Regions from separate parts of the Paraburkholderia sp. EG286A genome, predicted to be linked through region 1. Evidence: predicted binding sites of a transcription regulator. Region 1 holds the regulator's gene; each other region holds the start of a gene.
The links. Region 1 encodes HrcA, which represses chaperone genes, less so after heat shock. Its sites were predicted from a motif close to TTAGCACTCNNNNNNNNNGAGTGCTAA; they were not measured.

Region 1 (7,938 bases):
CGCGAACTTGTGCGCCTTGGCGACGTCTTCCTGCGCGCGGCGGCGCACGTTCTCGGTCTCGGCCTTGGCGCGAACGAAGGCGTCCTGCAATTCGGCGACCTTCGCCCGGGCTTCGCTAAGCTGGGCTTCGGCCAGTGCGGCCTCGGCAAGCGCCGCAGCGTTCTGGTCCACGCCGCCTTGGGCTGCCTGCTCGGCCGCGTCAGCCGCCTGCGGCTGGGCTGCCTGCGACGCCTCGTCCGCGGGCGTGGGGTTCTGGCTCGTCGGGTTCTCTTGCGTGTTTTCCATGTCGCTGAACGTCGTTGAATAGTGAAAAAGGGAACAAAGCTGCGGGCGCCTTGACGCGACCCGCCCTACTGCGCCGACCGTCGTTGCGCCGACGCGACAGAGGCTTCGTACATTGCGACTGCACATGGGTGCCGGATCGCTTGTTTCAAGGGGCTATCGCGGCTTTTTTATGCAGACATCCAAGCCGCGAAATCGCCCGTAACAACCATTACTGCAGCGCCGCAAAAATGAAATTGAGTAAGGGACATCCCTGACCTACACTCAGGAACAGGTGCTGCTCATGGCGCGTTTACCCTGAGCCTGGCACCGCACCGAACGGGCCCACGGTCAGCACATTTTTTAGCGGCATCGCCGCGCATAAAAACGCTAACCGGGCCTCGAAACTGGCTGTTTTGCTGCGATCCCAAGGGGAGTACCGTGAAACTGACCTTTGCCATATCGGTGGTCGCGCTGGTACTCATCGCCGGGACTACGACCATCTGCATGTCGGGCGCCGTGAACGAAAACACGACGGAATACGGGGGCGTGCACGCGACGATGGAAGCGCTCTTCAACCCTCACGCGAAAATTTGTCGATAGTGCGGCGGTCGCGCTTGGTCGGCCTGCCCTGCAACACGGCAGCCGGTTCACGAAAGAGCCGGCGCCGGTCCTGCTCCGCCGCGCGCCTCTCGCGCCCGGCTTCGGTTTCCGCATAAAGCGTCTGCGCGATGCTGGCGGGGCCGCGCATCTCGCAAATCCCCAGCACCTGCACTTCCCAGACCACGTGATCGATCTCGATTTCGACGAGGTCGCCCACGCGCACGTCCTTCGACGCCTTCACGGCGTCGCCGCCGATGCGCACGCGCCCCTTGCCCACGGCGTCGGAGGCGAGCGAGCGCGTCTTGAAGAAGCGCGCCGCCCATAACCATTTGTCGATGCGCAGCCGCGCGCCAGGTTCGGTCGAAATCTTGTAGTTCATCAGAAGCTTTCCGGATGCGCTGCTCAGTTCACGCAGGACTCGCCCGGTCAGGCCACCGCGCCTGCCGGCGCCGCGGCCTGGACGGGCCAGCCCTGCAGGTGCTGCGCAACAATCTCGCCTAGCGCCGCGATCCACGCCGGCGATGCATTCAGGCACGCAATGCGGTGAAACTCCTTGCCGCCGCCGTGCAGGAATTCGTCGCGCACTTCCATGCCGATTTCCTCGATGGTTTCCAGGCAGTCCGCCGTGAAACCGGGGCAGAACACGTCCGCCCGCCGCACGCCGCCCGCGCCCAGTTCCCGCAGCGTGGGCGCCGTGTACGGCTGGAGCCACTGCGCCCGCCCAAAGCGCGACTGGAAGGTCACGCGGCATTCGACCGGCGTCAGCTCCAGCGCGTGCATGAGCAGCGCGGCCGTTTGCTGGCACTGGTCGTGGTACGGGTCGCCCAGATCGAGCGTACGGCTCGGCACGCCGTGAAAACTCAGCACGAGCCGGTCGCCCGCCGCGAAATTGGGTTTGCCGTGCGCGTGCCAGTACTGGTGCACCTGCGCCGCGAGCGCCGCGATATACGCCGGATGGTCGTGATAGCCGCGCACCGTGCGGATTTCCGGCTGGTTGCGCATGCGGCGCAGCGCGACGAAGGCCGCATCGAACGCCGTGGCCGTGGTCGACGCCGAGTACTGCGGGTACATCGGCATGAGCAGGATGCGTTCCGCGCCCGCCAGCTTGAGCTGGTTCAGCATCGCCGGGATGTCGGGCGTGCCGTAGCGCATCGCGTAATCGACGAGGACCGTGTAGTCGTTGATCTGCAGCAGATGGCGCAGGCCGTCGGCCTGCTTCTGCGTGTGCACGCGCAGCGGCGAACCCTCGGGCGTCCAGACCGCCGCGTACTTCTTCGCCGACGAGCGGCCGCGAAACGGCAGGATCAGCGTGCGCAGGATGACCTGCCAGATCGGCGCCGGAATCTCGACCACGCGCGGATCGGAAAGAAACTGCGCGAGATAGCGGCGCACGGCGCGCGGCGTGGGCGCGTCCGGTGTGCCCAGGTTGATGAGCAGCACGGCGACGCGATGCGCCGCGGCGGACTGCGAAGGCCGCTCCAGGTCGAAACGCATAGGCGATCAGTGGCGCCGCGCGAATGCGCAGCAACGGTTGCATGAAACAAGCATTATAGCGGGCGGTCCTGGCGGGCCAAACCGCAGCCGCGACGCAGCGACTCGCCGCACGTTGGCCATTCGGCCGATGGCGCGCGCCGCGCCTTTCGGGGATGATCGTCGGAAAGGCGGGGGGGCCCGATGCCCGCTGCGCCCGATGCGGCGCTCAGTTCTGGCTCAGCGTGAGCGAGAGCAGGCGCGCGGTGATGTCGACGATCGGAATCACGCGGTTGTACGCCATGCGCGTCGGCCCGATCACGCCGAGGGTGCCGACGATCTTGCCGTTCACCTCGTAGGGAGCCGTCACCACGCTCATTTCCTCGATCGGCACGAGTTGCGACTCGCCGCCAATGAAAATCTGTACGCCCTGCGCGTGGCTCGAGACGTCGAGCAGCTGCAGGAGACTGGTTTTCTGGTCGAACACGTCGAAGAGCTTGCGCAGGCGCGCCATGTCCGAGGAAAGGTCGGCCACTTCGAGCAGGTTGCGCTCGCCGGAAATGAGCAGGGTATCGCCGCCTTCGGGCTCTTCGGTGCTCGCGGTCACGGCCGCGTGCATGAGCGTGGTCATGTCGCCGCGCAGCGCGTCGATTTCCTCGCGCAGGCGGCGGCGCACCTCGTCGAACGACAGGCCCGCGAAGTGCGCGTTGATGTAATTGGAGGCTTCGATGAGCTCGGAAGGCGTGAAGTCGCGCTGCGTCGCCATGATGCGGTTCTGCACGTCGCCTTCGGGCGTCACGATAATGAGCAGGATGCGCTTGTCGGACAGGCGCATGAACTCGATCTGCTTGAACACGTGGCTGCGCCGGGGCGTCAGCACCACGCCGGCGAACTGCGAGAGGTTCGAGAGCACGCTGGCGGCCGCCGCCACCACCTTCTGCGGTTCGCCGGGGCGCAGCGTGGTCTTCACCGCGCGCGTGAGCGCGTCGTCGTCGGAACTGGGCTCGACGGTGAGCATGGTGTCGACGAACAGGCGGTAGCCGCGCGGCGTGGGCACACGCCCGGCCGAGGTATGCGGGCTGGACACGAGACCCAGCTCCTCGAGGTCCGACATGACGTTGCGGATCGTCGCCGGGCTCAGTTCCAGGCCGGAATAGCGCGACAGCGTGCGCGAGCCGACCGGCTGACCTTCGGCGATGTAGCGCTCGATCAGCGTCTTGAGGAGGGTTTGTGCGCGGGGATCTAGCATGACTCAAAATTTTAGCCTAATGGCGCTTTGGCCGCGAGTACGCCGCCATGCCGGGCCCGGCAGGCAGGCCTGCAGCGCGGGGCGGGCCGGTTTCGGCCGCCGTCGCCGGGCGGATTGCACCGCACATCGCCCGGTACCTGGCGCGTTGTCATCGCCGTGTCACCGGCTTCGGGCTGGAGAGCGCGGCGCGCAAGGCCTGGCGGGCCGCACCCGGCGTGGCGCCAGGTTCTTTTCGTGACCTGACTATGGTGTAATGCCGGCATGCAGATCCAGAAGATCCAGAGCCAGTTCAAGACGGTTGCGCTCGTTGGGCGCAGCAATACGCCAGGCATTGCCGAGCCGCTGACGGCGCTCGCCCAGACCATTTCGAAGCGCGGCTTCGAGGTCGTGTTCGAAGCGCAGACCGCAGAGGAAATCGGCGCGCAAGGCTATCCTGCGCTGCAGCCGGCCGAAATCGGCGCGCGCGCGGACGTGGCCGTCGTGCTCGGCGGCGACGGCACGATGCTCGGCATCGGCCGCCAGCTCGCGCCCTACCGCACGCCGCTCATCGGCATCAACCACGGGCGGCTCGGCTTCATCACCGACATCGCATTTTCCGAGATGCAGGAAGTCGTGCCGCAGCTGCTCGCGGGCTCGTTCGAGCGCGAGGAGCGCTCGCTGCTGGAGTCGCGCATCACCCGCGACGGCGACCCGATCTACCACGCGCTCGCCTTCAACGACGTGGTCGTGAACCGTAGCGGCTTTTCGGGCATGGCCGAACTGCGCGTGAACGTGGATGGCCGCTTCATGTACAACCAGCGCTCCGACGGCTTGATCGTCGCGACGCCCACGGGCTCGACCGCCTACGCGCTCTCGTCGCAGGGACCGATCCTGCATCCGCAGCTGCAAGGCATCGTGCTCGTGCCGATCGCGCCGCACGCGCTCTCGAACCGCCCGATCGTGCTGCCCGACGACTGCAAGGTGAGCATCCAGATCGTGGCGGGCCGCGACGTCAACGTGAACTTCGACATGCAGTCGTTCACGGCGCTGGAGCTGAACGACGTGATCGAGGTGCGCCGCTCGCGCCACACCGTGCCCTTCCTGCACCCGGTCGGCTACAGCTACTACCGCACGCTGCGCAAGAAGCTGCACTGGAACGAGCACCCCTCGCTGCAGGGCGATCCGGAGGACTAACCCGCGTCTTCGCGTGAAGCGCGCGCGGCCGTTGCCATGCAGCCAGCAGTCCCACGGTAATCAAAGCCAACCCAGAAAAAGCAGAACCAGACGCCATGCTTCGCCATCTCTCGATTCGCGACTTCGTGATCGTCGCCGCGCTCGACCTCGAATTCGACAGCGGCTTCACTGTGTTTTCCGGCGAAACGGGCGCGGGCAAGTCGATCCTGATCGACGCCCTCGCCCTCACGCTCGGCACACGCGCCGACGCGAGCGTGGTGCGCACGGGCGAGGCCCGCGCCGACATCACCGCCGAGTTCGATGTGCCCGCGCATGCCGCGCTTTGGCTCGACGAGCAGGCGCTCACGAACGGCGACGGCGAGCACACGGTCATGATGCGCCGCGTGGTGGACAGCGGCGGGCGCTCGCGTGCCTTCATCAACGGCACGCCGGCCACGCTCGCGCAACTGCGCGAGCTGGGCGAAATGCTCGTCGACATCCACGGCCAGCATGCGCACCAGCTACTCATGCGGCCCGACGCGCAGCGCGAACTGTTCGACACGCACGCCGGCCTCACGGATCTCGCCGCCACCGTCACGCGCGCGTGGCGCGAGGCGCGCGACGCGCGTCTCGCCCTGCAAAGCGCGATGTCGCGCGACCGCGAGCTGCAGCTCGAGCGCGAGCGCCTCGCGTGGCAGCTCGCCGAGCTCGACAAGCTCGCGCCGCAGCCGGGCGAATGGGAAGAAGTGAACGCGGAGCACGTGCGGCTTTCGAACTCGGCCAACCTGATCGAAGGCGTGCAAGGCGCGCTCGCGGCGTTATCCGAATCCGACGAGGCGATGCTCTCGCAGCTGAACTCGATCGTCTCGAAGCTGCGCTCTCTCGCCGAGGTCGACGCCGAGCTGAACGACGCGCTCGCCGCGCTCGAACCGGCCGCGATCCAGATCCAGGAAGCGGCGTACTCGCTCTCGCACTACGCGCAGCGTCTCGATCTCGATCCGCAACATCTCGCGCAGGTCGAACGGCGCCTCGACGCGCTGCATTCGACGGCGCGCAAGTTCCGCCTGCCGGCCGAGACGCTGCCCGAAGAACACGCGTCGCGCCGCCAGCAGCTCGCGGCGCTCGACGCCGCGTCCGATCTCGACGGCCTGCGCGCCGCCGGGCAGAAGGCGCAGGACGCCTATCTCGCGCAGGCGCGCCAGCTCTCGAAGGCGCGCGCCAAGGCGGCGAAGGCGCTCGGCGCGGCGGTCACGCAAGGCATGCAGGAACTGTCGATGGCCGGCGGCAGCTTCGAAGTCGCGCTCGTGGCGCTCGGCAGCAGCTCGACCGGCGAGCCGATCGGCGGCGCGCACGGTCTGGAACAGATCGAATTCCGCGTGGCGGGCCATGCCGGCGTGCCGCTGCGTCCGCTCGCGAAGATCGCCTCGGGCGGCGAGCTCGCGCGCATCAGCCTCGCGCTCGCCGTGATCGCAAGCGCGGCGAGCCCCACGCCCACCCTGATCTTCGACGAAGTCGACACGGGCATTGGCGGCGGCGTGGCCGAAGTGGTGGGGCGTTTGCTGCACCAGCTCGGGCACGCGCGCCAGGTGCTGTGCGTCACGCACTTGCCGCAGGTCGCGGCGCGCGGCGATCACCACTTCCAGGTGGCGAAGTCCGGCGACGGCAACGGCGGCACGGTCTCGGCCGTCACGCCGCTCGACAAGGGCGGCCGGGTGGAAGAAGTCGCGCGCATGCTGGGCGGGCTGGAGATTACCGCGACGACCAGGCGGCATGCGAAGGAGATGCTGGCCGCTTGAGCGGGACTGCGCCTCAGGTATGAGGCGCACCAGCCACGCCGGCCATCGACGCCTGGCGCGCGCGCCCTAAGCCTCCCCCCGCTCCCCAAACACCCGCTTCCACAACGCCAGCACGGCCTCGCGCTCGCGCTCCACACGCGCCGGATCGACACGCGCCTTCTCCATGCCGTCGAGCCGCAACTGGTGCTGCAGCTTGCGATACAGCCGGTACGCCGAGCCTATCGTCTCGGCCTCCTCCTCGCTCATGAGCCCGAAACGCGACACCTCGCGCAGCAGCGCGATATTGCCCGTGTTGCGGATCAGCTCGGGGTCCTGCGCCGCGTGCAGCAGCACCCAGTACTGGACGAGAAACTCGATGTCCACCATGCCGCCGCGGTCGTGCTTCAGGTCGAAGAGTTCGGTGCGGTTCGGGTGGCCGTCTTCCACGCGCTGGCGCATCGCCACGATCTCGCTGGCGAGCGGCGCGGCGTCGCGCGGCGTGGTCAGCACCTGCACGCGGATCGCCTCGAAGGCGCTGCCGATGGCCGCGTCCCCGGCTGAAAAGCGCGCGCGCGTGAGCGCCTGATGTTCCCAGACCCACGCCGTGTTCGCCGCGTCCCCTTCGCGCAACTGGTAGCGGCGGAACGCGTCGAGGTCGGTCACGAGCAGGCCCGACTCGCCGTTCGGCCGCAGGCGCAGATCGACGTCGAACAGCGTGCCCGCGCCGGTGGCCGTGGTGAGCCACGTGATGAGGCGGCGCGCGAAGGTCGCGTAGATCTCAGAGGCGCGCTCGTCCTCGTCTTCGTACAGGAAGATGATGTCGAGGTCCGACGCGTAGCCCAGTTCCTTGCCGCCCAGCTTGCCGTAAGCGATCGCCGCGAAGCGCGGCACTTCGCGATGGCGTTTGGCGAACTGCTTCCAGACGGTCTCGATGGTCACGTCGAGCACGGCGTCGGCAAGCTCGGAGAGCCGGTCGCTCACGTGCTCCACCGAGAGCCGCCCCGCCAGGTCGTTGAGCAGGATGCGGAACACTTCGGCCTGGTGCGCGTGGCGCAGCAGGTCCATCTGCTGTTCGACGTCGGCGGCGGCTGCGAGCCGTGCGCGCAGCAGGCGCGAGAACTCGGGCCAGTCGAACGGCGACGCGACCGCCTCGTCGTCGAGCAGTTCGTCGAGCAGTTGCGGATGGCGGATCAGATAGCCCGCCGCCCAGCGCGAGCCGCCCAGCACCTTGAGCACGCGGCTGAGCGCATCCGGATATTCACAGAGCAGCGCGAGATACGCGCCCCGCCGGATCACGGCTTCGAGCAGGTCGAACATGCGCGCGAGCGTGTCGCCGCGGCGCTCGCGCGGCTCGAGCGTACGCGCGGCTTCGAGCGCGCGCTGTGCGACGCTGTCGAAGCGCTCGCGGCTCTTCTCGGGCAACCCCGC
Region 2 (7,938 bases), 140 kb from region 1:
CGTCGAGGAACGCATGCAGAGCGTCGCGGGCCGTGTTATCCGGCACAACGAACTGATACTGCTGAAAGCCGCGCCGCCCGTACAGACGGTTCCATTCGCCGATGCTGTCGAGCGGATAGAAGTAACTCGCGCAATTAACTACGGCGGCCCCTGCCTTGCTCGCCGCGCGGCGGTAGTAGAACTCGTTGAAGAGCTTCAGCGTGTAGCGGTTCACGGGAGACCACGGCGGGGCGAACGGCACGCGCCGCACGGGGCGGCGCGGCATGTCGAAGCAATGGTCGGTTGCATGGTCGGCGCTGACATAGATGCCGCGCCCAAGCGAGGCGCCGCGTCCTAAACAGTCGATCCACGCCACGCCATACTCGTGCTTTGCGTCGTACTCGTTCGACAGCGCAAGAAACTCATCGAGATTGCCGAAGGGACGTGTGTGGGTGGCCAGGCGGCTCGACTCGACGGGCATCAGTTGCAGCTCGACCCATTCGACGATCCCTGTCAGGCCAAGGCCGCCGATCGTTGCGCGATAGAACTCGGCGTTTTCCTCGGGCGCGCATTCAAGTGGCTCGCAATCGGAGCGCAGCAGCGAAAAGCGACGCACATGTCGTCCGAAGGTGCCGCGCACGTGGTGGTTTTTACCGTGCACGTCGTTGGCGACCGCGCCGCCGAGCGTTACGAATTGCGTGCCGGGCGTGACAGGCAACATCCAGCCGCGCGGCACCGCAAGCTCGAGCAGGTCGCCAAGCGTGACGCCCGCTTCCGCCCGAATGACGCCGGTTTTCCAATCCGCTGCAATGAAGCGGTCGAGGCCGCGAAGCATAAGGACGTGGTCGGTGGCGGCAAGACAGCTGTCGCCATAGCTGCGACCATTGCCGAAGGGCAACGTCGTGCCGAAACGCTTGGCGGCGTCGCGGAGCGCAGTCTGCGCGTTCTCTCGCCAACCAGGCTCGCGGCCGGTTTGCGGTGCATACGGGTAGTGGCCCCAGGAACTGAGCTTCGAGACGCTCATGACGTGCGGTCGCCGGTTAATGGATTAACAGTACGCGCATATTAGGGAGGCTGCGCGGGGATTACCGTTCGCCGGAACACAAAGGCCGTCCTCCGGCACGCGAACTATGCCCTGACCGCAGCGTTCTGGATCACAGGCTCTGCATTCGATCTCGATACGTTCCTCAGGAAAAGCAACGCGTAGCGTCGCCGAATCAGAGGCGAGCGAACTGCCTGGCGACCTCGTGGTCCGAGCCCTGTATTTCTATCGCATCTCTGAGGTGCGCAGCTTTACATGGCGGAACAAGCCTGCCATTTGTCTGTGTACAGACGATTGCGATCATGTATGGCCGGGACCAACATCCATGTCTGCTGATGCGGGTCGTCCGCGTCGCTCATCTTCTGGGTGCTCGTGTTCATCGCTGTTTCCGCGATCTGTTGCAGGATGCTGATGCAGTGCCCGATTACTTGCAAAGCAGCAGCAGGCGCTCCTGGTCCGAGCACGCCCGTGCATTGACTTGTTCTGTGGCGACGGCGCGCGGCGGCGCAGCCGCCTGCATCGCGGCGCGATGCGCGAAACAAGCCTTCAGACGTTGCTCAACGGGCGGATAGTATTGCCAGCCTTTGCCGAGGGCCGGCAGTTCGAGCTTCACCTGCTTCCACTTCGGGTGGCCGTGCTCCTGCAGGTTGTCGAAGTTCGCGCAGAGCGAGTCGGCAAAACGCTTCAGTTTGCCGACCGTATCGCGCAGGTTGTAGTCATAGGTGACGAGAAACGCTTTGACCGTCCACGTCGGTACGTCTTCCTTGAGCCAGTTCGGGTAGCTCGACACGTGGATCGTCGCGGGGTAGTAGGTTTGCTTTGCGCGCGCCGTCTCCGGCGCGTTCGGATCGACGCGCAGGAAGCGGATCTGCTGCAGCAACTCGGGGTTCATGTCGGTAAAGAGCTTGGCGGGTTGCCCGGCGACAATGATGGCTACATCGATCTTCTTGACGATGAGCGCGGCTAGTGCGTCTTCGTTGCTCAGGTGCTGCGCGTTCTGCTCGGGAATCGGCTGGCCGAACATGAGCCGGTACAGCGTCGTCGCCGACTGCGCGGTGCCGCTGCCGATCAGGCCGACGCTGATCACCTTGTCCTTGATCTCGTTGATCGTCTTCATCGGCGAGTCGTTACGCACAACGAAGTAAATCTCTTCGTCGTAGAGCGGCATGATGAGCCGCAGCGGTCGTATCAGCGTGCCGGCCTCTTCGTTGCCGGAATTGGCCATGTCGACGTAGGCCTGGTAGACGTCGGACTGCACGAGCGCGAGCTTCACGCCGCGCTCGAAACGCATGCGCTGCACGTTTTCCGCCGAGCCTTTCGACGGGATCACTTCGAGATCGATGCCCGCCGGCTGCGCGACCCATTTCGCCAGGTCCTGGCCGATCTGGATGTACGTGCCGCGCTCCTGGCCGGTCACGATCTTGTAGTTCGCGCCTGCCGCGGAGGCGAGCGCGAGTGTCGAAAGGAGCAGGGTGATCAGCGCTGCCATCCCCGCGAGCATCGTTTTCAGCATGGTCTCTCTCCCGCCTTGGATACGTTGTACGGCAGACTTCGATTTAATCTGTAATCGGTTTCAATGCGTGCCTTCGGAGGATGGGGCGTCCTTCCACCCAAGTTGGCGAATCGCGCGCTCCTGGGTATCGACGCCGTCGTCGTTGCTGCCGGGGACGGTGGCGCCGGCGGCAGCGGATTGATTCGCAGCAGCCGACGTATCGCTCTCCGCGCCTTCGACGTCCGCTGGATGTCCGTTAGCTGACGTGCTGGTCGCGCTCGGCAGCGGGGGCGTTGACGCGAATGGGGCCGGGGCGTTCGGTGCGGCTGGTGTGGCTGCGCCCCAATCCCGCGACGACGGCAGCGGAACGCTGCTTGCGTCGCGCGGCGGCGGTGCGGCCGCGTCCGCCTGTGCGGCGCCGTTCGGCGTACGGAGCGGCGACCAGCCTGTCGCCAGGATGGCGCGCTCCATCAGCGATCGTGCGCGCAGGCTGCCCGGATCAATCGCGAGCGCCTCCGATGCCTGTTCTCGCACGCAATCCCAGGCACGTTGCGAGGCACATCGGTCCGCGCTTTGCAGCGCATCATCGCGGCGTTGCGCCGCCGGTGCGCTGTGGCGGTGTATCTCGCGCGCTTCCTGATTGTCCGCGCCACGTGGAAGTGCGGCATTCCCGTTTAGCAAGCTTTTCTCCGCAGGACTCGCGCGCGTGACGCGTACTTCTCTTTCCTGGCCGCGCCTTTCGCCGTACAGCAGAAACGCGGCGTATGCGATTGCGACAATGAGCCACGCGAGCAAAACGCCCTTCACGAAGAGCCCTTTGCCGGTGCGCCAGAACGGGCGGTGTTCTTCGAGTTGATAGTGGTGCAAATAGTCCGCGTGCACCGGCGGGCGATTGGATGCGGCCGCGCCGGCAAGTGACACCTTTGCAACGGCAGGCATAGGTGCTGCCGCGGAACCAATGACTCTTAAGGTGGCTTTCGGGCGCGCGTGCGCAGCCATGTCGAGCGGGCGATCCGTGCCGCAGTAAGGGCAGGAATCGACGTACTGATGGAGCGCCCCGCCACAGAACTTGCACGGTGTAGGGAAACTCTGCTTACGAGTCATCTGAGCGGACATGCTGTCGTTCCACCGTCATGGCGACGCCATTTCGGCATGTTCAGGATCGTCGTTGAAGCGATCGGCGAGGCCTCGCGGAACCCACGATCTGCATGCGCAGGAGAGCGGCGGTGCCTGACCGGGCGCAGCCGCTCGAAAGATCATATGAGTGATTCTCCGTTCATACGCTGATTGCCGGTGTTGCCTACCGCACATATGCGCTGCCCGCGGGTCGACCTGACTGAAGTCATCTGGCGCAGCCGACTGCCCGTGAGCAGTGGGGCACGATTTGCTGGTTTGTGGTCCGCCAACAAACCGGTTGTGCGGATAAATGGCGCCCGATCATGGCAAGATTGGGGATTTCCCCGAGAAGCGTCCCGGATGACACGGCAGGCCGGGGCCCGCCTGCTGGATGCCGTTGCTTCCAGAGTCATGCGGTTTCTTGTCGGGTCAGGTATTGTGGCGACCTATCGTATTGTTTTCATTGAATAATATTTCGATGTGGCACTCAAATCCGACATCCAATGGTTGTAACTTGAGCTAGCAAAAGTGCCTCCGGGGTTGAATCAATCTCAACGGAAATTCCCCATTCCGCCCCTTCTTGAATTTGTCACTGCCCGTCCATATAATTAGCACTCACCGCATGAGAGTGCTAACAACTCTGGTGCTATCAACATCTCTGGCTGGCGGTTACCGGCAGCCAGGTTTTCTTGAGTCTCTTCAAGTCCCAATCAACAGAGGAACATCCATGAACCTTCGTCCTTTGCATGATCGCGTGATCGTCAAGCGCCTGGATCAAGAAACCAAGACCGCTTCGGGCATCGTGATCCCGGACGCAGCCGCAGAAAAGCCGGATCAAGGCGAAGTCCTGGCCGTCGGCCCGGGCAAGCGCGACGACAAGGGCGCCCAGATCGCGCTCGACGTGAAGGTCGGCGATCGCGTCCTGTTCGGCAAGTACGCTGGCCAGACCGTCAAGGTCGATGGCAACGAACTGCTCGTGATGCGCGAAGAAGACATCATGGCCGTGGTGAACAAGTAAGTTCATTCCACCGCTCACTATTCAAGAATCCAAGGAGTTAGAAGATGGCAGCTAAAGACGTCGTGTTCGGCGATTCCGCCCGTTCCAAGATGGTTGAAGGCGTGAACATTCTCGCCAACGCAGTGAAGGTCACGCTGGGTCCGAAGGGCCGCAACGTGGTCCTCGAGCGCTCGTTCGGCGGCCCGACGGTCACCAAGGACGGTGTCTCGGTCGCAAAGGAAATCGAGCTCAAGGACAAGCTCCAGAACATGGGCGCGCAAATGGTCAAGGAAGTCGCTTCCAAGACCAGCGACAACGCCGGTGACGGCACGACGACGGCTACGGTTCTGGCCCAGTCGATCGTCCGCGAAGGCATGAAGTACGTCGCATCGGGCATGAACCCGATGGACCTGAAGCGCGGCATCGACAAGGCCGTCGCAGCAGCAATCGAAGAGCTGCGCAAGGTCAGCAAGCCCTGCACGACCAACAAGGAAATCGCTCAAGTCGGCTCGATCTCGGCAAACAGCGACACGTCGATCGGCGACCGTATCGCTGAAGCGATGGACAAGGTCGGCAAGGAAGGCGTCATCACCGTCGAAGACGGCAAGTCGCTGCAAGACGAGCTGGAAGTCGTCGAAGGTATGCAGTTCGACCGCGGCTACCTCTCGCCGTACTTCATCAACAACCCGGACAAGCAAGTCGCCGTGCTGGAAAGCCCGTTCGTCCTGCTGTTCGACAAGAAGATCTCGAACATCCGCGATCTGCTGCCGGTTCTGGAACAAGTCGCGAAGGCTGGCCGTCCGCTGCTGATCATCGCTGAAGACGTCGAAGGCGAAGCTCTGGCAACGCTGGTCGTCAACAACATCCGTGGCATCCTGAAGACCGTCGCCGTCAAGGCTCCGGGCTTCGGCGACCGCCGCAAGGCCATGCTGGAAGACATCGCGATCCTGACCGGTGGTCAAGTCATCGCTGAAGAAACCGGCCTCACGCTCGAAAAGGCAACGCTGGCCGAACTGGGTCAAGCGAAGCGCATCGAAGTGGGCAAGGAAAACACGACGATCATCGACGGCGCAGGCGAAGCCGTGAACATCGAAGCGCGCGTGAAGCAAATCCGCACGCAGATCGAAGAAGCGACGTCGGACTACGACCGTGAAAAGCTGCAAGAGCGCGTTGCCAAGCTGGCAGGCGGTGTGGCAGTGATCAAGGTTGGCGCTGCGACCGAAGTCGAAATGAAGGAAAAGAAGGCACGCGTGGAAGACGCGCTGCACGCAACCCGCGCTGCCGTTGAAGAAGGCATCGTCCCGGGCGGCGGCGTTGCGCTGATCCGTGCACGCACGGCAATCGCCAACGTGAAGGGCGCCAACGCAGACCAGGACGCCGGTATCAAGATCGTCCTGCGCGCAATGGAAGAGCCGCTGCGCCAGATCGTCACGAACGGCGGCGAAGAAGCTTCGGTCGTCGTGGCAGCAGTTGCAGCTGGTCAAGGCAACTACGGCTACAACGCAGCGACCGGCGAGTACGTCGACATGGTCGAAGCCGGCGTGGTCGACCCGACGAAGGTCACGCGCACTGCACTGCAAAACGCAGCTTCGGTTGCTGGCCTGCTCCTGACGACGGACGCAGCTGTTGCTGAAGTGCCGAAGGAAGATGCTCCGATGCCTGGCGGCATGCCCGGCGGCATGGGCGGCATGGGCATGGACATGTAATTGCGATCCGGAGTTGGTGCTTCAGCTGCCGACCAGAGTTAGCGCTTCAGCGCTTACTTTGGTCCCATGCAAAGCTCCTACTCCGGTCCCAGGCAGAGCCAAGGCTTCTGCCGAAATTACATCGACGTGCAGGGAGCACCCCGCGAGGCGTGTTTCCCTGGCCCAAAAGAAAAAACCCGCAGCGATGCGGGTTTTTTTTCGTCTATGCGGTTCGCGCGGCTGGCCTCCGCGCAGAAGGCCAAGCAGCAGTCTTATTCTTTCGCTTCGCCGGGCGAGGCTTCGTCCGCGTCCGTATCGTTGCTGCGCGCCCAGAAGAACCGATCCGGCAGCCACGCGCCCATGCCTGGCCTGAACGCGTTCTGCACGGCCTGATACACATATTCCTGCGCCTCGCGTACGGCCTCGGGCGGCTCCTGCCCATTGGCGAGCAGCGCGGCAATGGCGGCGCCGAGCGTGTCCGTTACGCCCATCATCGGCTGCGTTGAGCGGTCCCACAGATCCTGGCGCAACTGGCCGTCTTCGCAATAGAGCGTGTTGACCACGCGATGCGTGCCCGTTTCCATCGCCAGGATGAACTCGCAACCGGTGGCGAGCAGGTGTGCGATGGCGGCGTCGACGCTGGGCGCCTCTGCGTCGCCGTCTGGCTGTGCGAGCGCGATCAGCGTGGCGGAGTCGGCCACGAGCAGCGTGGTTTGCGGCACGAGCAGGTCGGCCATCGCTTCACGCAGTTCGTCGGCGGCGAGCACGTGTTCGTCGTCGAGCGTGAAGTCGGGGGCGAGGATGAGGGGCACGTCGTCGTAGTCGGCGACCACTTCGGCGATCGCGCTCACGACCTCGGCGCGCGCGCCCGCGCCGACCTTGAATGCCGCGATCGGCATATCTTCGAGCAGCATGCGCGCCTGGGTGGCGACGGTTTCCGGATCGAGCCCGGTCACTTCGTCGCAGCCCGCAGAGTCGCGCACCGTGTAGCCGGTCAGCGCGGTGACGCCATGGCAGCCCATGCTGGCGAGCGTGAGCAGGTCGGCTTGAAGTCCGCCGCCGCCGGTCGGGTCGGAAAGGCCGAAGGTGAGGACGATGGGAGGGGTGTCGCTGGGCATGAACGTGGCGAGATGGATTGGACTTCGGGTGCGGCGTACCGTGCCGTCATAAGAGAATGCTTCAATTATGCGGCCTATCGATGAATCCGGGGGACGGATGACCCCGGCGCGCGCGAGGATTTTTCCGCGCTGCGCGAGCTGCTCGCGGCAGCGCGCGGCGTTTGATCCCGTGCAGGTCAGTTTTCCTCTTGCTAGGCATGGAAACGGCAACAAGGTACCATCATGGCTCTCGTTCCCCTGAATTTTTCCCCGACTGGTTTCGGACTTTTCGACGCGGCATAAGAATGGAATATAGAAGCTGGATGTGCCTGATCTGCGGCTGGATTTACGACGAAGAAGCCGGTTTGCCAGACGAAGGCATTGCCCCCGGCACGCGCTGGGAGGATGTCCCGATCAACTGGACCTGCCCTGAGTGCGGCGCGCGCAAGGAAGACTTCGAGATGGTCCAGATCTGAGCGCGTTGCTCAGATAGCTGGCGATAGCCGGCGCGCAGTCTGGCTGCAGATTCC
Region 3 (7,938 bases), 250 kb from region 1:
GGTGATGGCCGACACCGCGGGCCGCCTGCCCACGCAATTGCACCTGATGGACGAGCTGAAGAAGGTCAAGCGCGTGATCGGCAAGGCGTTCGACGGCGCGCCGCACGAGGTGCTGCTCGTGATCGACGCGAACACTGGCCAGAACGCGCTCGCCCAGGTCAAGGCCTTCGACGACGCGCTCGGCCTCACCGGCCTGATCGTCACGAAGCTCGACGGCACCGCCAAGGGCGGCATTCTCGCCGCGATCGCTCGGCAGCGGCCGATTCCCGTGTATTTCATCGGCGTGGGCGAAAAGGTCGAAGACCTGCAGCCGTTCGTGGCCGAAGAATTCGCCGACGCGCTGCTTGGCAGCTGAAAGCGCTCTTTAACCCGAATTTAGATGCACGAAGGGCGTCGTTCTCGCGAACGACGCCCTTTTTCATTGGTGCGGCCGGCGTGAGCCGGTCAAACACTCACTCCGTATCCGGCTGCACGCCCGGCGCCGCGCGCGCGAACGCGTCGAGCGTGAGCGCGTAGTCGTTGATGCGCTGAATGGTCGGGTAGCGCGTCGTGTCGATCTTGAAGCGGTTCGCGTTGTAGACCTGCGGCACGATGCAAAGATCGGCAACGGTCGGCGTGTCGCCGAAAGCGAGCTTGCCGGTGCGCGGATCGCTGGCGAGCCGCTGTTCGAGCGTCGCGAAACCCGCCTCGATCCAGTGGCGGTACCACGCGTCTTTCGTCGCGTCGTCCGCGCCCACGGTGTGCTTCAGGTACTTGAGCACGCGCAGGTTGTCCACTGGATGGATCTCGCACGCCACCTGCAGCGCGAGCGAGCGCACGTGAGCGCGATCGATGGGCGACTTCGGCAGCAGCGGCGGCTCGGGATGCGTCTCTTCGAGATACTCGATGATCGCGAGCGACTGCTGGAGCGTGTGCCCTTGGTCATCGACGAGCGACGGCACGATCGCGTCGGGATTCACCTGGCGGTAGGCGGGCTTGAGCTGCTCGCCGCCGTCGCGCACGAGGTGAACCGGCAGGTACTCGTACGACAGGTTCTTCAGATTCAGCGCAATGCGCACCCGATAGGACGCCGAACTGCGGAAATAGCTGTAAAGCTTCATGCTCCTCTCTTGCTCCTCTTATCCTGATGCGGGCCGCGCCCCTCAGACGACCCGCACGGCGAATTCGCCGATTCCTGCCACACCGCCCGTCATCAGATCGCCCTTGACCACGGCGCCCACGCCTTCGGGCGTGCCCGTGTAGATCAGGTCGCCGGCCTTGAGCTCGAACAGCGTCGAAAGGAATGCGATCGTGTCGGCAACCGGCCAGATCATCTGCGAGATGTCGGAGCGCTGCTTGTCCTCGCCGTTGACCGCGAGCCAGATTTCGCCCTTCTCGAGCTGGCCGATCTTCGACACCGGATGGATCGGGCCGATCGGCGCCGAATGGTCGAAGCCCTTGGCCGTATCCCACGGACGACCGAGCTTCTTCGCCTCGCCCTGCAAGTCGCGGCGCGTCATATCGAGGCCCAGCGCGTAGCCATACACGTGGTCGAGCGCGCTCGCGACCGGAATGTCCTTGCCGCCCTTGCCGATGGCCGCGACGAGTTCCATCTCGAAGTGCACGTTCTGCGATTGCGCGGGATACGGAAATTCGGCGGTCGAGCCGGGCGCAACGTAAAGCACGGCATCGGCGGGCTTGGAGAAGAAGAACGGCGGCTCGCGGTTCGGATCGTGGCCCATCTCGCGCGCATGCGCTTCGTAGTTGCGGCCAACGCAGTAGATGCGCCGCACCGGGAAACGCGTGTCGCTGCTGGCCACCGGCACCGAAGCGAGCGCCGCCGGTTCGAATACGTACGTCATGGAGTTCTCCGTCTTTGTGATGGGGCGTGCACGAAGCACGCGGGCCTGTAGATCGCACGGCTTGCGCCGCCGGAACAATCGCGAGTGTAACGCGCGGCGGTGGGCGTGCGCGGCGGCGCCTTCAAGCGGCCGGCGAGGCGTGGCCGGCGAGGCACAGTGTGCTCGTGCGATACTTCCCGCATCCCCATTTCAATACGACGGCGGCCCGCCGCACGCCGTCGAACGAACCGCGCCCGCCCATGACCACCGCCGACTCCACCGACATCTTCCCGTGCGCCCGCTTCATCAAGGAGATCGGCCGCGGACCGCACGGCGCCCGCTCGCTCTCGTCCGAAGACACGCACGCCCTCTACGCCGCCATGCTCGACGGCCGCGTGCCCGAGCTGGAGCTCGGCGCGGTGCTGCTCGCCTACCGCCTCAAGGGCGAAACCGCCGATGAACTGGCCGCCATGCTGTCCGCTGCGCACGCCTCGTTCGCGCCGCTCGCGGTGCCGCGAGGCGACTATCGGCCGGTGTCGATCCCAAGCTACAACGGCGCGCGCAAGCAGCCGAATCTCGTGCCGCTGCTCGCGCTGCTGCTCGCGCGCGAAGGCGTGCCGACGCTCGTGCACGGCGTCGGCACCGATCCAGGCCGCGTCACGAGCGCGGAAATCTTCGCAGCGCTAAATCGGCCCGAAGCACGCGATCACGCCGAAATCGAGGCGCAACTGGCGGCGGGCCGCGTGGCGTTTTCGTCGATCGAAACGCTCGCGCCCAAACTCGCGCGCCTGCTCTCGATGCGCCGGCGCATGGGCGTACGCAACTCCACGCATACGCTCGTGAAGCTGCTGCAGCCGTTCGCCGAGCCCGGCCTGCGTCTCGTGAACTACACGCACCCGCCGTACCGCGAAAGCCTGAGCGCCCTCTTCGCGGCGCATCCGGAAGCGGCAGTGGGCGGCGCGTTGCTCGCGCGCGGCACCGAGGGCGAAGCCGTCGCCGATACCCGCCGCCAGGTGCAGGTCGACTGGCTGCACGACGGCATCTGCGAAACCCTGGTCGAACCGGAGCGCTCGTCGCCCGGCGCGCCCGAAATCGATCTCCCCGAAGGCCGCGACGCACCGACGACGGCCGCCTGGATCGACGCCGTGTTGCGCGGCGAAGCGCCGGTGCCTGAGGCGATCGCACGCCAGATCGAAACGATCAAGCGCATCGCGAGGCGCTGACGATCGAACCCGAAACACGTCGCCCAAGCCGCTGAAAGCCATGCGGGGCGGGCGACCCGCGCGCTCTGCCACAAGCGCATCGGCACGCTTCGTCGGCCATCTCCACGCATCTTCACGCGGTCAATCTGCAAATTCTCTGTTGACACACGCATCCGCCCTGATTTACATTGGACGAATGCGTTCCTACCCGAACACCCTCCGAATTACCCTCGGCCGACTATCGGCCCTATCGCTACGCCTGGCCTAAAGCTGGTGTAGCGCCGCAACGACCTCCTCCTCCGGTCACCGCGGTCCTCCCAAAGCAGTTCTCGCAGTACCCCAAATCCGCTGTATCTCTACAACCTGTCGTCTGCATTCGTCCGCTTACCGTTCGGACGAGTCGCGAGGTCAAAATGCACGTTGCATGGGCATCGTTCACGTCCGCTTTCGCCGCGCCGGCTACCGCCGTCACCGTGGCCGTCTTCTTCGCGTCCGAGGTTGCCGCCCGTACGCGTGAAGTTTCGCGCATCGTGCTCCGTCGCCAGCCCGCCAGCCGCCCGCTGCCGACCGCCATCGCAAACGACACCATGAAGAACGAGGCTCGTCATGTTGCGTAATCCCGCCGAGAAGTACCGCCCTTTCCCCGCCATCCGCTTGAACGGCCGCAAATGGCCGACGCGCACCGTCGAGCGCGCGCCGATCTGGATGAGCACCGACCTGCGCGACGGCAACCAGTCACTGATCGAGCCGATGAGCATCGAGCAGAAGACCGAATTCTTCGACATGCTCGTCGCGATCGGCTTCAAGGAAATCGAAGTCGGCTTTCCGTCCGCTTCGCAGACCGACTTCGATTTCGTGCGCAAGCTGATCGACGAAAAGCGCATTCCCGACGACGTGACGATCGAGGTGCTCGTGCAGTCGCGCGAAGAATTGATTGCGCGCACGTTCGAAGCGCTCGAAGGCGTGCCGCGGGCCATCGTCCACCTCTACAACGCGATCTGCCCGTCGTTCCGCAAGATCGTGTTCGGCCAGTCGAAGGAGGAAGTAAAAGCGCTCGCAGTCGAAGGCACGCGCATCATCCGCGAACATGCCGATAAAAACCCGCAAACGCACTGGACTTACCAGTATTCGCCCGAAACCTTCAGCATGACCGAGCTGACTTTCGCGCGCGAAGTCTGCGACGCGGTGGCCCAGACGTGGCGCCCGACGCGCGATCACAAGATGATCGTGAATCTTCCGGCGACCGTCGAAGCCGCGATGCCCAACGTCTACGCCGACCAGATCGAGTGGATGGACCGCAATCTCGCGTACCGCGACAGCATCGTGCTGTCGGTGCATCCGCACAACGACCGCGGCACGGCGGTGGCCGCCGCCGAAATGGCGCTGCTCGCGGGCGCGGACCGGATCGAAGGCTGCCTCTTCGGCAACGGCGAGCGCACCGGCAACGTCGATCTCGTCACGCTCGCGATGAACCTCTACACCCAGGGCATCGACCCGGGCCTCGACTTCTCCGACATCGACGCCGTGCGCCGCGTGGTCGAGCGCTGCAACCAGTTGCCCGTGCATCCGCGCCATCCGTACGCGGGCGACCTCGTGTTCACCGCGTTTTCGGGCTCCCACCAGGACGCGATCCGCAAGGGCTTCGCGCAGCAGCAGCCCGGCACCGTCTGGGAAGTGCCGTATCTGCCGATCGATCCCGCCGACCTCGGCCGCAGCTATGACGCGGTGATCCGCGTGAACAGCCAGTCGGGCAAGGGTGGTGCGACCTATCTGCTCGAGCGCGGCATGGGCTTCACGCCGCCGCGCCGCGTGCAGATCGAGTTCAGCCACGCCGTGCAGACCGTCGCCGATACGTCGGGTGAAGAAGTCACGGGCGATGCGGTCTGCGCACTGTTCGCGCGTGAGTACTACGAGACGCACGGGCCGGCCGCCAACGCTGGTTCGGGCCGTGTGCGCTGGGAGGGCCGTGAAGTGGCCATGCCGGCCGCCGCGAGCAGCGACGAAGCGCATGCGCAAGCCGTGGCCGCCGCCATCGCGGCGATGGCCGGCGAACGCATCGAAATCACGTCGTTCGAGACCGAACGCACCTCGCAGGGCGGCACGGCCGTGTTCGTCGGCGCGCGCGTGGGCGGCCAGCCGCTGCGCCACGGCGTGGGCGTGGGCGAAGACGCGGTCCACGCGTGCGTCGCGGCAGTCGTCAGCGCGGTGAATCGCGCAGTCTGGCCGCAAGTGGATCGGCGCGCAGCGGCCTGACACCTTCCGCGCGCGATGTGCGAAGCAGTTTGAGTTTGAGCAGGGAAATCGGCGGCATTGTTGAGCGCCAGCGGCAAAACGGGCCGCCGGCGTGCGCCTGAAGCGCCTACGCGGCGTTTCAGCGAGTGGACTTACCGGTCGTCACTCGATCGCGCAACGCGTCGCCTGCCATGCGAGCAGACGCCAGTGGCCCCCTTCCTGCGTCTGGATCGCCGTATAGGCAATCGGAAAGAGCAGCGCACCGTTGTTCGCTTCCATCTCGATGAGCACGCGGCCGGAGACCACGCAGGCCTCGTTGCCCGCGTGCAGCACATCCTGCGACTGGATCTCGATCTGGCGGTAGCGGCGGCGGCCCGCCGTGATCGCCTCGATGAACTGCTGCTTGGTCTCGCGTTTGCCGTTGGTGTGCACGAAGGTCGCGTGATCGGACAGCAACTGGTCCAGCGACGTGCCGTCGCCGTCGACCATCGCGCGAAAGCGCTCGCGCTCAAGTCCGCGAATCGCATCGATTAGTTTTGCCGCCATCGCTCGAGCCCCTTGCGCGTCGGTCCGCGCCTGAGCGCAGATCTACGCCGAAGATTTTCTGCATACGTCTGGCTGAAATTTATACCAGGTTTTGGCGCAAGGATACTTGCGATCAAAGACAACGCCTCCATGTATGGTGCATACGCCACGCGCCCGGTGAAAACCGCGCGTGGCGGTAGCGTCATCCGCGCCGCCGCGCCCGGATGTCGCAGCGCAGCACTTTCGTCTTTGTCCGATGTCTATTTGTCAGATTCCGTGGCAAGGTCCAGGCGCTCCGCGGCCCTTCGAGCGTCGCTGATTCCACCCTTTATTTCCCGCGCCCTTCGCGCCGGACTACTGCCCCGTTCTAGAGTGTTCCTTCGGCCTGCCCCCTGTGCGGGCCTGCGCCGGGCGCCAGGCCCCACCCCGCTTGACTGCCGGCGTTTAGTGTAATCTATCGATACAACCATTTCGATAGGAATCAAGGAACCTTGAAGCCCCTACAGACTCCAAGTATTAGCACTCGGGGATTCAGAGTGCTAACATCCACCGTGGAGTCGGTGTCTGACTTTTGCAAGATTCCTGAGGAGTTCGCTACGTGAGCAACGCAATGACCATGACCCTTCCGAGTACGCTGAGCCCGTCGTCGGCCAAGGCCGGGGGCTCATTGGCGCTCGCGAATGCTTCCCTGTTGCCCGGCCAGCTGGGCAACATCGACGCTTATATTCAGGCCGTGAACCGGATCCCGATGCTGACGCCACAAGAAGAGCGTCAGTTCGCGACCGAGTTTCGCGAGCAGAACAATCTTGAAGGCGCGCGCCGCCTGGTGCTGTCGCACCTGCGTCTCGTGGTGTCGATCGCGCGCAATTATCTCGGTTACGGCCTGCCGCACGCCGACCTGATCCAGGAAGGCAACATCGGCCTGATGAAGGCCGTGAAGCGCTTCGACCCCGAGCAGAACGTGCGCCTCGTGTCATACGCCATGCACTGGATCAAGGCTGAGATCCACGAGTACATCCTGCGCAACTGGCGCATGGTGAAGGTCGCCACGACCAAGGCGCAGCGCAAGCTGTTCTTCAACCTGCGCAGCCACAAGCAGGGCCTGCAGTCGTTCACGCCGGAAGAAATCGATGGCCTCGCGCAGGAACTGAACGTGAAGCGCGAAGAGGTCGTGGAAATGGAAACGCGGCTCTCGGGCGCCGACATCGCGCTCGAAGGCCAGACCGAAGACGGCGAGGAGTCGTTCGCCCCGATCGCCTGGCTCGCCGACTCGCACAGCGAGCCGAGCGCCGTGCTCGCCGCACGTTCGCGCGACCGCCTGCAGTCGGACGGCATTGCGAGCGCGCTGGAAGCGCTCGACGCACGCAGCCGCCGCATCATCGAGGCGCGCTGGCTCAACGTGGACGACGACGGTTCGGGCGGCTCGACCCTGCACGAACTGGCCGACGAGTTCGGCGTTTCGGCCGAGCGCATTCGCCAGATCGAGGCGAGCGCCATGAAGAAGATGCGCACCGCGCTCGCCGACTACGCGTAAGCGTCGCCAGGTCTTCACGCCACACCGAAAACCCCGTTCCCGCGAACGGGGTTTTTCTTTTGCGCGCCCCGCAAGCTGCGCACCTTCGTACCGGCCTCGCTGATTCCACCCTAAGATGATTTCGAGGTGGTGAGCCAGACGCCGCGCCGCGGTCTGGCCTCGTAACGCGTTCGAGGGCACCCGTCGTCATGATCCCGGCATCCGGTCAACGCCAGCGCGCACCGTCGCTGCTGCGCACGCGCATCCTGCAGTGGATGCGCGGCCCCACCTTCGCGCGCGATATTGCCCTCGTTCTCGCCGTCAAGCTCCTCCTCTTGATGGCGCTCAAATACGCGTTCTTCAATCACCCGCAGGCAGAAGACATGCACATGCCGCCTGCCGCTGTCGCGCAGGCCATCCTGGCCGTGCCCGAGTCTACGGCGCTCAAGCCGTCCGCGTCCCAATCCCAGACCATGCCGCCGCCGCGAGGAGACCGTCATGCCCACGATTGAATCGGTGGAACTCTCGCGTCTTCAGTTCGCCATCACCGCGCTCTACCACTTCCTGTTCGTGCCCCTCACGCTCGGCCTCTCATGGCTGCTCGTCATCATGGAGTCCGTCTATGTGATGACCGGCAAGGAGATCT
Region 4 (7,938 bases), on a different contig from region 1:
CAAGGAGCAACTGCGCCTCACGATCGAAACGATCAAGGAGTTGCAGGAAAGCCAGCTCATCAACAATCCCGACTACGGCCTTCTGGCGAACGTCGAGGAAGACCAGCGCATTTTTCCGCTGACCGGCGCGCCCACGCCCGACGACCTCGACGAACTGCTCACGAAGGTCTGGAAAGAGCCCGCGTTCTTCCTTACCCATCCGCTCGCGATTGCCGCATTCGGCCGCGAATGCACGCGGCGCGGCGTGCCGCCGCCTACGGTCAGCCTGTTCGGTTCGCAGTTCCTTACGTGGCGCGGCATTCCGCTGATTCCTTCGGACAAGGTGCCAGTTGCCGACGGCAAGACCAAGATCCTGCTGCTGCGCGTGGGCGACAAGCGTCAGGGCGTGGTGGGCCTGTATCAACCGGGCGTGGCGGGAGAGCAGGGGCCGGGGCTGTCGGTGCGCTTCATGGGCATCAACAATCAGGCGATCGCGTCGTATCTGATCTCGCTTTACTGCTCGCTGGCGGTTCATTCGCCGGATGCGCTGGCTGTGCTCGATGACGTGGAAATCGGCAAGTACCATGACTACCCTGACACCTACCGCTAAGCCAACGGAGATCGCGCATCCGCCGTTGCCGGGCGGACTGCCGGATCCCGCCACGCTCGCGCGGCTCGCCAACGAGTTCTTCAGCACGTTGCCGGGCGGCGCAGGCGCGCCTGGCATCGCGGCCGGCAGCGGTGCGGTAGGCGGCGTGCCGTCCGCCTTGCCCGCGGCCGCGCCGATACTCGCCTCGGTCAGCAATCCAGCGCCGGCGGGCTCGCCGCTCGCAGGTCCGGGCGGCACCGGCACAGGCGTGCCGGGCTTCGCGCCGCCGCAAGGCAAGGCGCCGGGCTTGAATCTCGCGCCTTCCGCGCCCACGCACGTGCTTTCGCTCGGCAATCGCGTACCCGCGCTCGCGCCGCATGCGGCGGCGGCGAACGGGCTGCCCGACAACGCGGTGACGGTCGCGCCGGCGCTGGAGCCGCGCGCGGGCGGTGCGCTGCTTGGCGTGCCGCAAGCGTACGCCGTGTCCGAGCCGCCCGAGCCCGTGCGAGCCACGACGAGCGAGCGTTCGCCGTTCTACTTCACGGAAACGGCGGCCAACGGCTGGCGCGATACGGCGCGCGATATCGAGGTGCCGGTGCACGGGCTCGCCTCTCCCGAAGGGTTCGGCTTGCCGGGCGACGATGCGCTGCGCGGCCTGCTGACGCTCAATGATCCGGACTACGATGCAAACGGCGGCCCCGCGCGATACTTTCTCGACGAACGTGCGGCAGCGCCAGGCGGGAGCCAGGGCGTGCCGTTGCGCGGCGCGCATCCGCCTTTCGATGTCAATGCGGTGCGCCGCGACTTCCCGATCCTCCAGGAGCGCGTGAACGGCAAGCCGTTAGTGTGGTTCGACAACGCCGCGACGACGCACAAGCCGCAGGCCGTGATCGATCGCCTCGCGTACTTCTACGCCCACGAGAACTCGAACATTCACCGCGCGGCGCACACGCTCGCGGCAAGAGCGACCGACGCGTACGAGCATGCGCGCAAGACGGTGCAGCGCTTCATCAATGCATCGTCGCCCGAAGAGATCGTGTTCGTGCGCGGCACGACCGAGGCGATCAACCTGATCGCGAAGACCTGGGGCGTGCAGAACGTGGGCGAGGGCGACGAGATCATCGTCTCGCATCTCGAGCACCACGCGAACATCGTGCCGTGGCAGCAGCTCGCCGCGCTCAAGGGCGCCAGGCTGCGAGTCATTCCGGTCGACGATTCAGGCCAGGTGCTGCTGGACGAGTACCGCAAGCTGCTCAACGACCGCACGAAGATCGTCTCGGTCACGCAGGTGTCGAACGCGCTGGGCACGGTCGTGCCGGTGGACGAGATCGTGGAGCTTGCGCATCGTGCGGGCGCGAAGGCGCTGGTCGACGGCGCGCAGTCGATTTCGCACATGCGCGTGGACGTGCGGGCGCTCGATGCGGACTTCTTCGTGTTCTCGGGCCACAAGATCTATGGGCCGACCGGTATCGGCGTGGTGTACGGCAAGCGCGATGTGCTGGAAAACATGCCGCCATGGCAGGGCGGCGGCAACATGATCCAGGACGTGACGTTCGAGCGGACGGTGTTCCAGCCGCCGCCGTCGCGCTTCGAGGCGGGCACCGGCAATATCGCCGATGCGGTGGGGCTGGGCGCCGCGCTGGACTATGTGAGCCGCGTTGGCATCGAGACCATTGCGCGTTACGAGCATGATCTGCTTGCCTACGCAACGAGCGTGCTCGCCCCGGTGCCGGGCGTGCGCCTCGTGGGCACGGCCCGCGACAAGGCGAGCGTGCTGTCGTTCGTGCTGAAGGGCTACAGCACCGAAGAGGTGGGGCAGGCGCTGAGCCGCGAAGGCATTGCGGTGCGCGCGGGGCATCATTGCGCCCAGCCCATACTGCGCCGTTTCGGTCTGGAAGCCACTGTGCGGCCCTCGCTCGCGTTCTACAACACGTGCGAGGAAGTCGATGCGCTCGTGTCGGTCGTTCGCGGTCTGGCGCCGCGGCAGTAGCACGACCCCGGAGCGGCGTTGCCTGACGCCGCTCCCCTTCTTCTTTTCCTCTCTCCCTTTGCCGTTTTCCACTTCCGCGCGATATCGATAAGCCCGTTCGCTAGATATCGATCTGCCAATCCGTTATTGGAGCGGCGCGCGTCGGCTTTTTATACTCGGTTTTCCATCAGCACTCGCATGAGGCGAGTGTCAGTTTCACCGCGAATAACCGAGAGATAACCGCAAGGAAGCCACCCATGAGCCTGCGCCCACTGCACGATCGCGTGATCGTCAAACGACTCGACCAGGAAACCCGCACCGCGTCGGGCATCGTCATTCCCGATAGCGCTGCCGAAAAGCCCGACCAGGGCGAAGTGCTGGCCGTGGGGCCGGGCCGCCGCGACAACGACGGCCGCCGCATTGCGCCGGACCTGAACGTGGGCGACCGCGTGCTGTTCGGCAAATACGCGGGCCAGACCGTGAAGGTCGACGGCAACGAACTCCTCGTGCTGCGCGAAGAAGACATCGTCGCAGTCGTCAATCAATAAGCGAGAACCTGAGAGAGCACGTCATCATGGCAGCCAAAGACATCGTATTCGGCGATATCGCCCGCACCAAACTCATCGAAGGCGTGAACCTGCTCGCCGACGCCGTCAAGGTCACGCTCGGCCCGAAGGGCCGCAACGTCGTGCTCGAACGCAGCTTCGGCGCGCCCGTCGTGACCAAGGACGGCGTTTCGGTCGCCAGGGAGATCGAACTGGCCGACAAGCTCCAGAACATCGGCGCGCAGGTCGTGAAGGAAGTCGCCTCGAAAACGAGCGACGCAGCGGGCGACGGCACCACGACCGCCACCGTGCTTGCGCAGGCGATCGTGCGCGAGGGGCAGAAGTACGTGGCGGCGGGGCTCAACCCCCTCGACCTGAAGCGCGGCATCGACAAGGCCGTGGTGGCCGCCGTTGAAGAACTGAAGAAGATCAGCAAGCCCACCACGACGAGCAAGGAGATTGCGCAGGTCGCGACGATTTCGGCCAACGGCGAGGAGTCGATCGGCCAGCGCATTGCCGAGGCGATCGATCGCGTGGGCAAGGAAGGCGTGATCACGGTGGAAGACGGCAAGTCGCTCGCCGACGAACTCGACGTCGTGGAGGGCCTGCAGTTCGATCGCGGCTATCTCTCGCCGTACTTCATCAATAACCCGGACAAGCAGGTCGCCGAACTCGACAATCCGTTCATCCTCCTGCACGACAAGAAGATCTCGAACATTCGCGACCTGCTGCCGCTGCTCGAACAGGTGGCGAAGGCCGGGCGCCCCCTGCTGCTGATCGCCGAGGATATCGAGGGCGAGGCGCTCGCCACGCTCGTCGTCAACAACATTCGCGGCGTGCTGAAGACGGTGGCCGTGAAGGCGCCGGGTTTCGGCGACCGCCGCAAGGCGCTGCTCGAAGACATCGCGATCCTCACGGGCGGCCAGGTGGTCGCCGAGGAAACGGGCCTCACGCTCGAGAAGGCCACGCTCCAGGAACTGGGCCAGGCCAAGCGCATCGAGGTGGGCAAGGAAAACACCACGGTGATCGACGGCGCGGGCGAAGCGGGCGCCATCGAGGCGCGCGTGAAGCAGATTCGCGTGCAGATCGAGGAAGCGACCTCCGACTACGACCGCGAGAAGCTGCAGGAACGCGTGGCGAAGCTGGCGGGCGGCGTGGCCGTCATCAAGGTGGGCGGCGCCACCGAGATCGAAGTGAAGGAAAAGAAGGACCGCGTGGACGATGCGCTGCATGCCACGCGCGCGGCCGTGGAAGAGGGCATCGTGCCGGGTGGCGGCGTGGCGCTGATCCGCGTGCGTCAGGCGATCCTCGACCTGAAAGGCAAGAACGCCGACCAGACGGCGGGCGTGAAGATCGTACTGCGTGCACTCGAAGAACCGTTGCGCCAGATCGTGAGCAACGCGGGCGAAGAAGCGAGCGTGGTGGCGGCGAAGGTCGCGGAAGGCACGGGCAACTTCGGTTACGACGCGGCCACGGGCGAATATGGCGATCTGGTCGAAAAGGGCGTGCTCGATCCGACCAAGGTCACGCGCACGGCGCTGCAAAACGCGGCTTCGGTAGCGGGGCTACTGCTCACGACCGATGCCACGGTGCATGAGGCGCCTAAAGCCCCGGCGGCGCAGTCGCCGGTGGGTGGCCCTGGCGGCGCCGATCTCGGCTTCTAAGCCGGTTTTGTCGGGCAACGGGGGGAGGCCGCCCTGGCGTTACGCCAGGCGCGGCTGGCGTGTTTCGACAAGCGGGCGTCGGCGCGCTCAGGTGGATTGCCAGCGCGCATCGGCGACCACGAGCTTCTTCGGGATCAGCTTGAGTTCGGAGAACGTATCGGCGATCTGCTGCTGGTAGGCGAGCGTTGCCGCGTCGATGGGCTGCACGCCGTAGCTCGCGCGCTTGAGGGCGAGTTCGAGCGTCGGCGCGTCGAGGCCGACAAGCGGTGACAGTTGAGCCGCGACGGCCGGAACGTTGTCGCGCGCCCAGGCGTCCACGGCGCCGATTTCCTCCACGACCGCATGCAGGACAGGCCCATGCGCGGTCGCGAAGTTGCGGCTTGCTATGTAGTACTGTGTATTGCGAACGAGGTTTTCACCGTTCGCGATCGAACGCACTTTCGCCTGGCGTTCGATCGCCGCGAGATAGGGGTCCCAGATCACCCACGCGTCTACGCTGCCGCTTGTGAATGCGGCGCGCGCATCGGCGGGAGCGAGATAGACGGGCTGGATGTCTTCGTACTTGAGGTCGGCTTTCTGCAGCGCCTTGACGAGCAGATAGTGCACGTTTGAGCCTTTGTTGAACGCAACGCGCTTGCCGCGCAGGTCGGCGGGCGTGCGGATCGGCGAATTTTCGTGCACGACAATGGCCTCACCCTGCGGCGCGGGCGGCTCGCTTGCAATGTAGACGAAATCCACACCGCCGGCCTGCGCAAAGATGGGCGGCGTTTCACCCACGGTGCCGACATCCACCGCGCCGGCGGCAAGCCCTTCCAGCAACTGCGGGCCGCCGGGAAACTCGAGCCATTGCACGGTGAAGCCCAGCGGCGCGAGCCGCTTCTCCAGCGTGCGCCGGGCCTTTAGCACCACGAAGTTGCCGTACTTCTGGAAACCGATGCGCAGGACCTTGCCGTCGTCCGCGCGTGCCGCGCCGCTTTGAAGCGCCAAAGCGGCGGCGCTCGCGAGCCCCGTTGCGCCACGCAGCGCGGCGGCCGTCGCGGCCCCCGCTGCGAGCTTCAATAGCTTGCGGCGCGCGCCTTTTGCCGTGTGGTCATCGTGATTCGCGTAGTTGTCGTTCGACATCGTGCCGTTGCCCATTTAAATGTCCACGTTGAAACTGCCGCGCTTGCGCGGCGATCCGCCTCCCACCTTAATCTGTTTCAACACCGGCACAACCAAGATATTGTCAGATGCTTATCTGCGCTGGCGCCCTCAGCGGATTTTGCCGATCCGGAGTATGTTGTGACTTTCGTTTTCCGGTGGCCGAAGCGATGAACCGAAATCGACAGTTGCATCTCGGCGCATTCATGCGCCCCGTCAGCCTGCACACGGGGGCGTGGCGTTACCCCGGTGCATACCCCGACGCCAATTTCAACTTCGCGCATCTGAAGCGCTTTGCGCAGACGCTCGAGCGTGCGCGGTTCGACGCGTTCTTCATGGCCGATCACCTGGCCGTCTTGAACATGCCGGTCAACGCGCTCAAGCGCAGCCACACCGCCACCTCGTTCGAACCGTTCACCTTGCTCTCGGCGCTTGCCGCTGTGACGGAGAAGATCGGACTCGTCGCAACGGCATCGACGACGTTCGACACGCCTTACCATGTCGCGCGCCGCTTCGCCTCGCTGGATCATCTGAGCGGCGGCCGCGCCGGGTGGAACCTCGTGACGACTTCCAATCCGGACGCAGCGCTCAACTTCGGCCTCGAGGAACACGTGGAGCACGACGAACGCTATCGCCGCGCACGCGAATTCTTCGACGTCGTGACGGGCCTCTGGGACAGTTGGGCCGACGATGCATTCTTGCGCGACGTGGAGAGCGGCGAGTATTTCGATCCGGAGAAGCTCCATGTGCTCGCGCACAAGGGTGACTACTATTCCGTGCGCGGGCCGCTCAATATCGCGCGGCCGCCGCAGGGCTGGCCGGTGGTGGTGCAGGCCGGATCGTCGGAGGCCGGGCGGCAACTCGCGGCTGAAACGGCCGAGGCGGTTTTCACCGCGCAGCCGAATCTCGAAGCCGGCAAGCGTTTCTATGCCGACGTGAAGGCGCGCATGGAAACGCTGGGCCGCGATCCCGATCATCTGAAGATCCTGCCCGGCGCGTTCGTCGTGGTGGGCGACTCGCTGGAACAGGCGCACGAGAAGCGCGAGCGTCTCGACACCTTCGTGCACTACGACAGCGGGATTGCCTCGTTATCGATCGCGCTTGGTCACGACGTCTCCGGTTTCGACCCCGACGGCCCGCTGCCCGAGATTCCGGAGAGCAACGCGAGCCGTTCGGCGCGGCAGCGCGTAGTGGACTGGGCGCGCGACGAGGGCTTGACGATTCGCCAGCTCGCGCAGCGCGTGGGCGGATACTCCGGCCTGCAAATGGTGGGCACGCCCCATTCGATTGCGGACGAGATGGAGCAATGGCTGGTGGAAGCGGGCAGCGACGGCTTCAATGTGATGTTCCCGTATCTTCCCGCGGGCCTCGACGACTTCGTGGAGAAGGTGGTGCCCCAGCTGCAGCGACGCGGCATTTTCCGTCGCGAGTACGAGGGCAATACGCTACGCGAGCATCTCGGCCTGCCGAGGCCGGAGAACCGGTTTTTTGCGGTCAGCCAGAATGCCGGTTAGCAGCGGCGCGAATATTGTTGGATCGATTCATTCGTGGCGGCAGTGGCCGCCGCGCACGACGATTCCCGTGTGTCCTCAATTCAATCACGGAGCGTCGATCCACCATGACTCGAGACCTGCTGCTGTTGCTGGAACCTGGCTTCACCGATCCCGCGCGTCCTGGTGAGCGCTTCATCTGTCCGGACGGCGCGCCGATAGAAGGACTGCTCGCGTCCGAGCCCGAGCGCGTCGCGCGGCTCGACGTGAAACGCCTGCCGTTCGCGCGCCCGCGGGCGGCCGTGATCGACGTGCTCGACGAGGCGCATCAGGGCTTGCCCGTGCTCGTGCTGGGCGACGAGCATCCCGTTCCTGAGGGCGTGCAAACGCTGAACGGCCGTCACTTCGTGACCGACGCGAAGCGCATTCTCGCGCTGCTCGCCGAGCGGCACGGTTTTCCCAAGGTGCATTGAGGCAGTACGAACAGGCGGCGACGGGCGACGCTGCCTGCCTATGCTCAGAACGAGGGCAGCGCCTGCGTGAGCGTGGAGACGAAGCGCGC

Region 2: a site for HrcA is predicted at 4,238-4,264, ahead of groES (co-chaperone GroES). Genes of this name have one in related genera too.
Region 3: a site for HrcA is predicted at 6,296-6,322, ahead of rpoH (RNA polymerase sigma factor RpoH). Genes of this name have one in related genera too.
Region 4: a site for HrcA is predicted at 2,725-2,751, ahead of groES (co-chaperone GroES). Genes of this name have one in related genera too.

What each region holds. Positions count from the first base shown of each region.
Region 1 covers NZ_JBFRCB010000002.1:831,098-839,035, reverse strand. Annotated here, with positions in the region: gene grpE (nucleotide exchange factor GrpE) at 1-285, opposite strand, end outside; gene AB4Y35_RS10435 (RNA-binding S4 domain-containing protein) at 836-1,243, opposite strand; gene hemH (ferrochelatase) at 1,291-2,358, opposite strand; gene hrcA (heat-inducible transcriptional repressor HrcA) at 2,564-3,583, opposite strand; gene AB4Y35_RS10420 (NAD kinase) at 3,845-4,756, shown strand; gene recN (DNA repair protein RecN) at 4,852-6,531, shown strand; gene glnE (bifunctional [glutamate--ammonia ligase]-adenylyl-L-tyrosine phosphorylase/[glutamate--ammonia-ligase] adenylyltransferase) at 6,598-7,938, opposite strand, start outside.
Region 2 covers NZ_JBFRCB010000002.1:972,413-980,350, forward strand. Annotated here, with positions in the region: gene AB4Y35_RS10980 (FAD-dependent oxidoreductase) at 1-1,003, opposite strand, end outside; gene AB4Y35_RS10985 (TAXI family TRAP transporter solute-binding subunit) at 1,446-2,534, opposite strand; gene AB4Y35_RS10990 (hypothetical protein) at 2,595-3,629, opposite strand; gene groES (co-chaperone GroES) at 4,357-4,647, shown strand; gene groL (chaperonin GroEL) at 4,692-6,332, shown strand; gene AB4Y35_RS11005 (hydroxymethylpyrimidine/phosphomethylpyrimidine kinase) at 6,584-7,429, opposite strand; gene AB4Y35_RS11010 (rubredoxin) at 7,714-7,884, shown strand.
Region 3 covers NZ_JBFRCB010000002.1:584,005-591,942, reverse strand. Annotated here, with positions in the region: gene ftsY (signal recognition particle-docking protein FtsY) at 1-355, shown strand, start outside; gene maiA (maleylacetoacetate isomerase) at 453-1,100, opposite strand; gene AB4Y35_RS09370 (fumarylacetoacetate hydrolase family protein) at 1,143-1,841, opposite strand; gene ybiB (DNA-binding protein YbiB) at 2,081-3,043, shown strand; gene leuA (2-isopropylmalate synthase) at 3,629-5,275, shown strand; gene AB4Y35_RS09355 (nuclear transport factor 2 family protein) at 5,417-5,800, opposite strand; gene rpoH (RNA polymerase sigma factor RpoH) at 6,378-7,313, shown strand; gene cydP (cytochrome oxidase putative small subunit CydP) at 7,502-7,804, shown strand; gene AB4Y35_RS09340 (cytochrome ubiquinol oxidase subunit I) at 7,791-7,938, shown strand, end outside.
Region 4 covers NZ_JBFRCB010000011.1:185,123-193,060, forward strand. Annotated here, with positions in the region: gene AB4Y35_RS37240 (family 2A encapsulin nanocompartment shell protein) at 1-589, shown strand, start outside; gene AB4Y35_RS37245 (family 2A encapsulin nanocompartment cargo protein cysteine desulfurase) at 564-2,558, shown strand; gene groES (co-chaperone GroES) at 2,795-3,085, shown strand; gene groL (chaperonin GroEL) at 3,112-4,746, shown strand; gene AB4Y35_RS37260 (sulfonate ABC transporter substrate-binding protein) at 4,834-5,868, opposite strand; gene AB4Y35_RS37265 (LLM class flavin-dependent oxidoreductase) at 6,057-7,400, shown strand; gene AB4Y35_RS37270 (DUF3088 domain-containing protein) at 7,505-7,849, shown strand; gene AB4Y35_RS37275 (amino acid ABC transporter ATP-binding protein) at 7,894-7,938, opposite strand, start outside.